Regions from separate parts of the Streptantibioticus cattleyicolor NRRL 8057 genome, predicted to be linked through region 2. Evidence: predicted binding sites of a transcription regulator. Region 2 holds the regulator's gene; each other region holds the start of a gene.
What was found. Region 2 encodes HrcA, which represses chaperone genes, less so after heat shock. Its sites were predicted from a motif close to TTNGCACTCNGNNNNNCNGAGTGCNAA; they were not measured.
Positions count from the first base shown of each region.

Region 1: a site for HrcA is predicted at 1,583-1,609, ahead of groL (chaperonin GroEL). Genes of this name have one in related genera too.
Region 3: a site for HrcA is predicted at 943-969, ahead of groES (co-chaperone GroES). Genes of this name have one in related genera too.

Region 1 is NC_017586.1:2,583,887-2,586,153, forward strand. It holds gene groL (chaperonin GroEL) at 1-1,394, opposite strand, end outside; gene SCATT_RS11425 (cold-shock protein) at 1,725-1,928, opposite strand.
Region 2 is NC_017586.1:1,721,803-1,724,069, reverse strand. It holds gene SCATT_RS07430 (MBL fold metallo-hydrolase) at 1-165, opposite strand, end outside; gene hrcA (heat-inducible transcriptional repressor HrcA) at 386-1,405, shown strand; gene dnaJ (molecular chaperone DnaJ) at 1,406-2,267, shown strand, end outside.
Region 3 is NC_017586.1:3,914,890-3,917,156, forward strand. It holds gene SCATT_RS17235 (class I SAM-dependent methyltransferase) at 1-815, opposite strand, end outside; gene groES (co-chaperone GroES) at 1,118-1,426, shown strand; gene groL (chaperonin GroEL) at 1,608-2,267, shown strand, end outside.

The sequences.
Region 1 (2,267 bases), 860 kb from region 2:
GCGACGACGCCGCCCTCGAGGCCGGCGTTGACGGCGATCTGCTTGAGCGGGGCCTCCAGCGCGGTCTTCACGATCGCGGCACCGGTGGCCTCGTCGCCGGCCAGCTCCAGCTCCAGCTTCTCGAAGACGCTGGACGCCTGGAGCAGGGCCACGCCACCACCGGCGACGATGCCCTCCTCGACGGCGGCCTTGGCGTTGCGCACCGCGTCCTCGATGCGGTGCTTGCGCTCCTTGAGCTCCACCTCGGTGGCGGCACCGGCCTTGATGACGGCCACGCCGCCGGCCAGCTTGGCGAGGCGCTCCTGGAGCTTCTCGCGGTCGTAGTCGGAGTCCGACTGCTCGATCTCGGCGCGGATCTGGTTGACCCGGCCGGCGACCTGGTCGCTGTCACCGGCACCGTCGACGATGGTGGTCTCGTCCTTGGTGATGACGACCTTGCGGGCGCGGCCGAGCAGGTCCAGGCCGGCGTTCTCCAGCTTGAGGCCGACCTCCTCGGAGATGACCGTGCCACCGGTGAGGATGGCGATGTCGCCGAGCATGGCCTTGCGGCGGTCGCCGAACCCCGGGGCCTTGACGGCGACGGACTTGAAGGTGCCGCGGATCTTGTTGACCACCAGGGTGGACAGGGCCTCGCCCTCGACGTCCTCAGCGATGATCAGCAGCGGCTTGCCCGACTGCATGACCTTCTCCAGCAGCGGGAGGAGGTCCTTCACCGCGGAGACCTTGGAGTTGACGATCAGGATGTAGGGGTCCTCGAGGACGGCCTCCATCCGCTCCATGTCGGTGGCGAAGTACGCCGAGATGTAGCCCTTGTCGAAGCGCATACCCTCGGTGAGCTCGAGCTCCAGGCCGAAGGTGTTGGACTCCTCGACGGTGATGACGCCTTCCTTGCCGACCTTGTCCATGGCCTCGGCGATCAGCTCGCCGATCTGGGTGTCGGCGGCGGAGATGGAGGCGGTGGAGGCGATCTGCTCCTTGGTCTCCACGTCCTTGGCCTGCTCCAGCAGCTGGGCGGAGACGGCCTCGACGGCCTTCTCGATGCCACGCTTGAGGGCCATCGGGTTGGCGCCGGCGGCGACGTTGCGCAGACCCTCGCGGACCAGCGCCTGGGCCAGGACGGTCGCGGTCGTCGTGCCGTCACCGGCGACGTCGTCCGTCTTCTTCGCGACCTCCTTGACCAGCTCGGCGCCGATCTTCTCGTAGGGGTCTTCGAGCTCGATCTCCTTGGCGATGGAGACACCATCGTTGGTGATCGTGGGGGCGCCCCACTTCTTCTCAAGGACGACGTTGCGGCCCTTGGGGCCGAGGGTCACCTTTACGGCGTCGGCGAGCTGGTTCATACCGCGCTCAAGGCCGCGCCGCGCCTCCTCGTCGAACGCGATGATCTTGGCCATGTGAAGTGGTCCTCCCGGACGTCGGGGGTACCCCGTGCACCGTGGTGCCCGGGGGCGGATTGCTCCGGACCGCGCTGGCGCCCGCGACGGACGATCCGCCCGTCCGCCGGTTCCTTCCCGACGGCCGTACGGACCTCACCGACCCGGTCCTTCTGTCACTCTCAACGTCAGAGTGCTAACGCCAATGATTAGCACTCCGACCAGTCGAGTGCAAGCGAACGGCGAAGGGTCCGCGCCCCGGTGTGGGGCGCGGACCCTTCGCCTCGCTACGTCGGTGTGGTGGTCCGCCGGTGCCGCCGCGGCCTGGCCGGTGCCGTGAGGCTCAGCCGCTTAGGCGGAGACGCGGACCATGTCGGCCTGCGGCCCCTTCTGGCCCTGCGAGATCTCGAACTCGACCCGCTGGCCTTCCTCGAGGGTGCGGTAGCCGTCCATCTGGATCGCGCTGTAGTGCACGAAGACGTCCGCACCACCGTCGACCGCGATGAAGCCGTACCCCTTCTCCGCGTTGAACCACTTGACGGTGCCCTGAGCCATCCCTAACTCCCCTATTACTGGCCCTTGCACAGGACCGCACTTCGCGGACCCGGGTCAGACCTCACCCCCGGGAACCGCCCGCCGTGCGGCAGGGGAAACCCAGGAGGCGTGCGCCGGAACGCGTCGACCGCGGCTGAATGTATCTGCACGGACGCCCTGCGCAACAGGTCAATTGGACGAGAATTCTGCACACAGCCGATCGCCCTTTTACGGGAATACATAAAGAATTCAGGGCAACTCGGACCGGGCATAGCCGACCAACACGACAATTGGCGCCCAGATTTCGAGCACAACTTGTCGTGTTCTTCACGGACCGGCGGCCGGTACCCCACGGAGGGC
Region 2 (2,267 bases):
CTCCCGGCGCAGCCGTTCACCCTCCGGCACCGTCGAGCCGCTGTCGATCAGCAGCACCCCGTCGGTGCCGACCACCACCCCGATCGTCACGTCCAGGAACGCCAGCCTGCGCCGGGCGACCCCCGGCGCCAGCCGCTCCCACCCGTCCCGCTCCGTCTTCTCCACGCCCGGCACGCTAGCCGGACGCACGTCGTCCCGCCCGGCGACCGTGCCGCTCCGCGCCCGCGCGCGGTACCGTGACGCGCGCCGCGGAACGGTCCGGCACGCGGCGGCCCTTGCCCACCCCTTGCTACCCGGCCGTACACTGGCTCAGGGAATCTGGCACTCGCATCGGCTGAGTGCCAGGGGGAAGGACCCGTCGGACCCACGGCTTGGAGGTGCGCGCGTGCTGAGCGAACGCAGACTCGAAGTCCTGCGCGCCATCGTCCAGGACTACGTCGGCACCGAGGAACCCGTCGGTTCCAAGGCGCTCACCGAGCGGCACAAGCTCGGCGTGTCGCCCGCCACCGTGCGCAACGACATGGCGGTGCTGGAGGAGGAGGGGTTCATCCAGCAGCCCCACACCAGCGCCGGGCGGATCCCGACCGACAAGGGCTACCGCCTCTTCGTCGACCGGCTGGCCGGCGTCAAGCCGCTGTCGGCCGCCGAGCGCCGCGCCATCCAGAACTTCCTGGACGGCGCGGTCGACCTGGACGACGTGGTGGCCCGCACGGTACGGCTGCTGGCCCAGCTCACCCGGCAGGTGGCGGTGGTGCAGTACCCGTCGCTGACCCGCTCGACGGTGCGCCACGTGGAGCTGCTCTCGCTGGCCCCCGCACGGGTGATGCTCGTCCTGATCACCGACACCGGACGGGTCGAGCAGCGCCTGGTGGACTGCCCGGCGCCGGTCGGCGAGACGGTCCTGGCCGATCTGCGGGCCCGGCTCAACAGCCGGGTGGTCGGCCGCCGCTTCACCGACGTCCCCTCGCTCGTGCAGGACCTGCCGGACTCCTTCGAGCACGACGACCGTCCGACGGTCTCCGTGGTGCTCGCCACCTTGCTGGAGACGCTGGTGGAGGAGACCGAGGAACGGATCATGCTCGGCGGCACCGCCAACCTGACGCGGTTCGCCCATGACTTCCCCCTCACCATCCGCCCGGTCCTGGAGGCCCTGGAGGAACAGGTCGTCCTGCTCAAACTCCTCGGAGAAGGGGCGAAGGACAGTGGCGTAACGGTACGAATCGGTCACGAGAACGCGCATGAGGGCCTGAACTCCACATCGGTCATCGCGGTGGGTTACGGTTCGGGCGACGAGGCGGTCGCCCGGCTGGGCGTGGTCGGACCGACCCGGATGGACTACCCCGGAACGATGGGAGCGGTACGCGCAGTGGCGAGGTACGTCGGACAGATCCTGGCGGAGTCGTAAGTGGCGACGGACTACTACGCGGTCCTGGGCGTCCGGCGTGACGCCGGACAGGACGAGATCAAGAAGGCGTTCCGCCGACTCGCTCGCGAGCTCCACCCGGACGTCAACCCGGACCCCAAGACCCAGGAGCGGTTCAAGGAGATCAACGCCGCTTACGAGGTCCTCTCCGATCCGCAGAAGAAGCAGATCTACGACCTCGGCGGCGATCCGCTGTCCGCCTCCGGCGGGGCCGGCGGCGCGGGCGCCGGCGGCTTCGGCGCGGGCTTCGGCAACTTCAGCGACATCATGGACGCCTTCTTCGGCACGGCGTCCCAGCGCGGCCCGCGTTCGCGCACCCGGCGCGGCCAGGACGCGATGATCCGGCTGGAGATCGAGCTGGACGAGGCGGCCTTCGGCACCACCAAGGAGATCCAGGTCGACACCGCCGTCACCTGCACCACGTGTGCCGGTGAGGGCGCCGCCCCGGGCACCGCGGCGCAGACCTGCGACATGTGCCGCGGCCGGGGCGAGGTCTCCCAGGTGACCCGTTCCTTCCTCGGCCAGGTGATGACCTCCCGGCCGTGTCCGCAGTGCCAGGGCTTCGGCACCGTGGTGCCGACCCCGTGCCCGGAGTGCGCCGGCGACGGCCGGATCCGGTCCCGGCGCACCCTCACCGTCAAGATCCCGGCCGGTGTGGACAACGGCACCCGCATCCAGCTGGCCGGCGAGGGCGAGGTCGGCCCCGGCGGCGGCCCCGCCGGTGACCTGTACGTGGAGATCCGCGAGCTGCCGCACCAGGTCTTCCAGCGGCGCGGCGACGACCTGCACTGCACGGTGACCATCCCCATGACGGCCGCCGCGCTCGGCACCAAGGTGCCGCTGG
Region 3 (2,267 bases), 2.2 Mb from region 2:
TACACGTAGCCGCCCACCGGGCCGACCGGCGGATCGGGCAGCCCGGTGCCGGTCAGCGTGGCGCCTCGCGGCAGCAGCGTCGCGCTGCGCGCCCCGGGCCGGGTGCCGAACCAGAGCACCGCCTCCTTGACGTCGCCGCGGTCGGAGACCCACTGCGCCTCGGCGTCGTCCGGCACCGCCTCGTGCGGCACGCCCGGCGCGATCTTCAACGCCGCGAACGACGTCGTACGGGCCGCCTCGACCGCCCACGACAGCGGCGGCGAGTACGCCTCCGGGTCGAAGATCCGGCCCCGTCCACCCCGGCGCGCCGGGTCCACGAAGACCGCGTCGTACCCGGCGGTGTCCACCTCGGTGACGTCCGCGCAGCGCACCTCGATACGGTCGGCGAGCCCCAGCGCCTCGGCGTTGGCCCGGGCCACCGCGCAGGTCAGCGGGGACCGGTCGACCGCCAGCACCTCGATCCCGGCGCGGGCCAGCGCGATGGCGTCGCCGCCGATCCCGGCGCACAGGTCGGCCACCCGGCCCACCCCGAGCCGGGCGAACCGCGCCGCCCGGTGCTCGGCGACCGTGGTCCGCGTCGCCTGCTCCACCCCGTCGGGCGTGAAGTACATCCGGTCCGCGTCCGCCCCGAACTTGGCCGCCGCGCGCCGCCGCAGCCGCGCCTGGGTCAGCGCCGCGGAGACCAACTCCGCCGGGTGCTCGCGCCGCAACCGCGTCGCCACCGCCAACTCCCCGGCCTCCTCGTACCCCCCCAGCCCCGCGAGCAGCGCCTGCCCCTCGTCCGTCAGCAGCCCGGCGAACGCCTCCGTCTCCATGCCCCCATTCTGCGCGGTTGCCCGGGCGGTGCGGCGCCGGCCCGGTCGCCCGGGGTTCCGGGGGCCAGGGGCGGAGTCCTGGCGGGGGCGGAAACGTCCCCGAGTCTCGCGCCACGCGAGGCTCTGGTTGGCACTCCGCTTGACCGAGTGCTAGCCGCGTCCTAGTCTCGGCGTTGGCACTCTCCACCGGGGAGTGCCAAGACACCGCGACGGGCAGGTCCGGCACCCGCGACGACGGGCCTACCAGGTCGCCACCCCAATACAGACACTCCCGTGAGCTCTCCGAAGGGGGAGGTCGGATCGTGACGACCGCCAGCACCAAGGTTGCCATCAAGCCGCTTGAGGACCGCGTTGTGGTCCAGCCGCTCGAGGCCGAGCAGACCACTGCCTCCGGCCTGGTCATCCCGGACACCGCGAAGGAGAAGCCCCAGGAGGGCGTCATCCTCGCCGTCGGCCCGGGCCGCTTCGAGGAGGGCAAGCGCCTCCCGCTCGACGTCAAGGTCGGCGATGTCGTGCTCTACAGCAAGTACGGCGGCACCGAGGTGAAGTACAACGGCGAGGAGTACCTCGTCCTCTCGGCCCGCGACGTTCTCGCGATCGTCGAGAAGTAATCCGGGAATTCGGCACGGCACGTCCCCGTCGCCCGGGGACGGCCGTCACCCGGCTCTACTCATACGCAGCCGTGAACCCCCGCCCCGGGTTTCCGTGTCCCGTCGGACCGTTTCCGTGTCCCGTTGGACCGGGGCCCGGGGCGTGGGCTTTTGACGAGGAACAGACGAGGTAGCACGAGTCATGGCCAAGATCCTGAAGTTCAACGAGGACGCTCGGCGCGCCCTGGAGCGCGGTGTCAACAAGCTCGCCGACACGGTGAAGGTGACGATCGGCCCCAAGGGCCGCAACGTCGTCATCGACAAGAAGTTCGGCGCCCCGACCATCACCAACGACGGTGTCACCATCGCCCGCGAGGTGGAGATCGAGGACCGCTACGAGAACCTCGGCGCCCAGCTGGTGAAGGAGGTGGCGACCAAGACCAACGACATCGCGGGTGACGGCACCACCACCGCCACCGTGCTGGCCCAGGCGCTGGTCCGCGAGGGTCTGCGCAACGTCGCCGCCGGCGCCTCCCCGTCCGCCCTCAAGCGCGGCATCGACGCGGCCGTCAAGGCCGTCGCCGACGAGCTGATCGCCACCGCCCGGCCGATCGACTCCAAGTCCGACATCGCCGCCGTGGCCGCGCTCTCCGCGCAGGACAAGCAGGTCGGCGAGTTGATCGCCGAGGCGATGGACAAGGTCGGCAAGGACGGCGTCATCACCGTCGAGGAGTCCAACACCTTCGGTCTGGAGCTCGACTTCACCGAGGGCATGGCGTTCGACAAGGGCTACCTGTCGCCGTACTTCGTGACCGACCAGGAGCGGATGGAAGCGGTCCTGGAGGACCCGTACATCCTCATC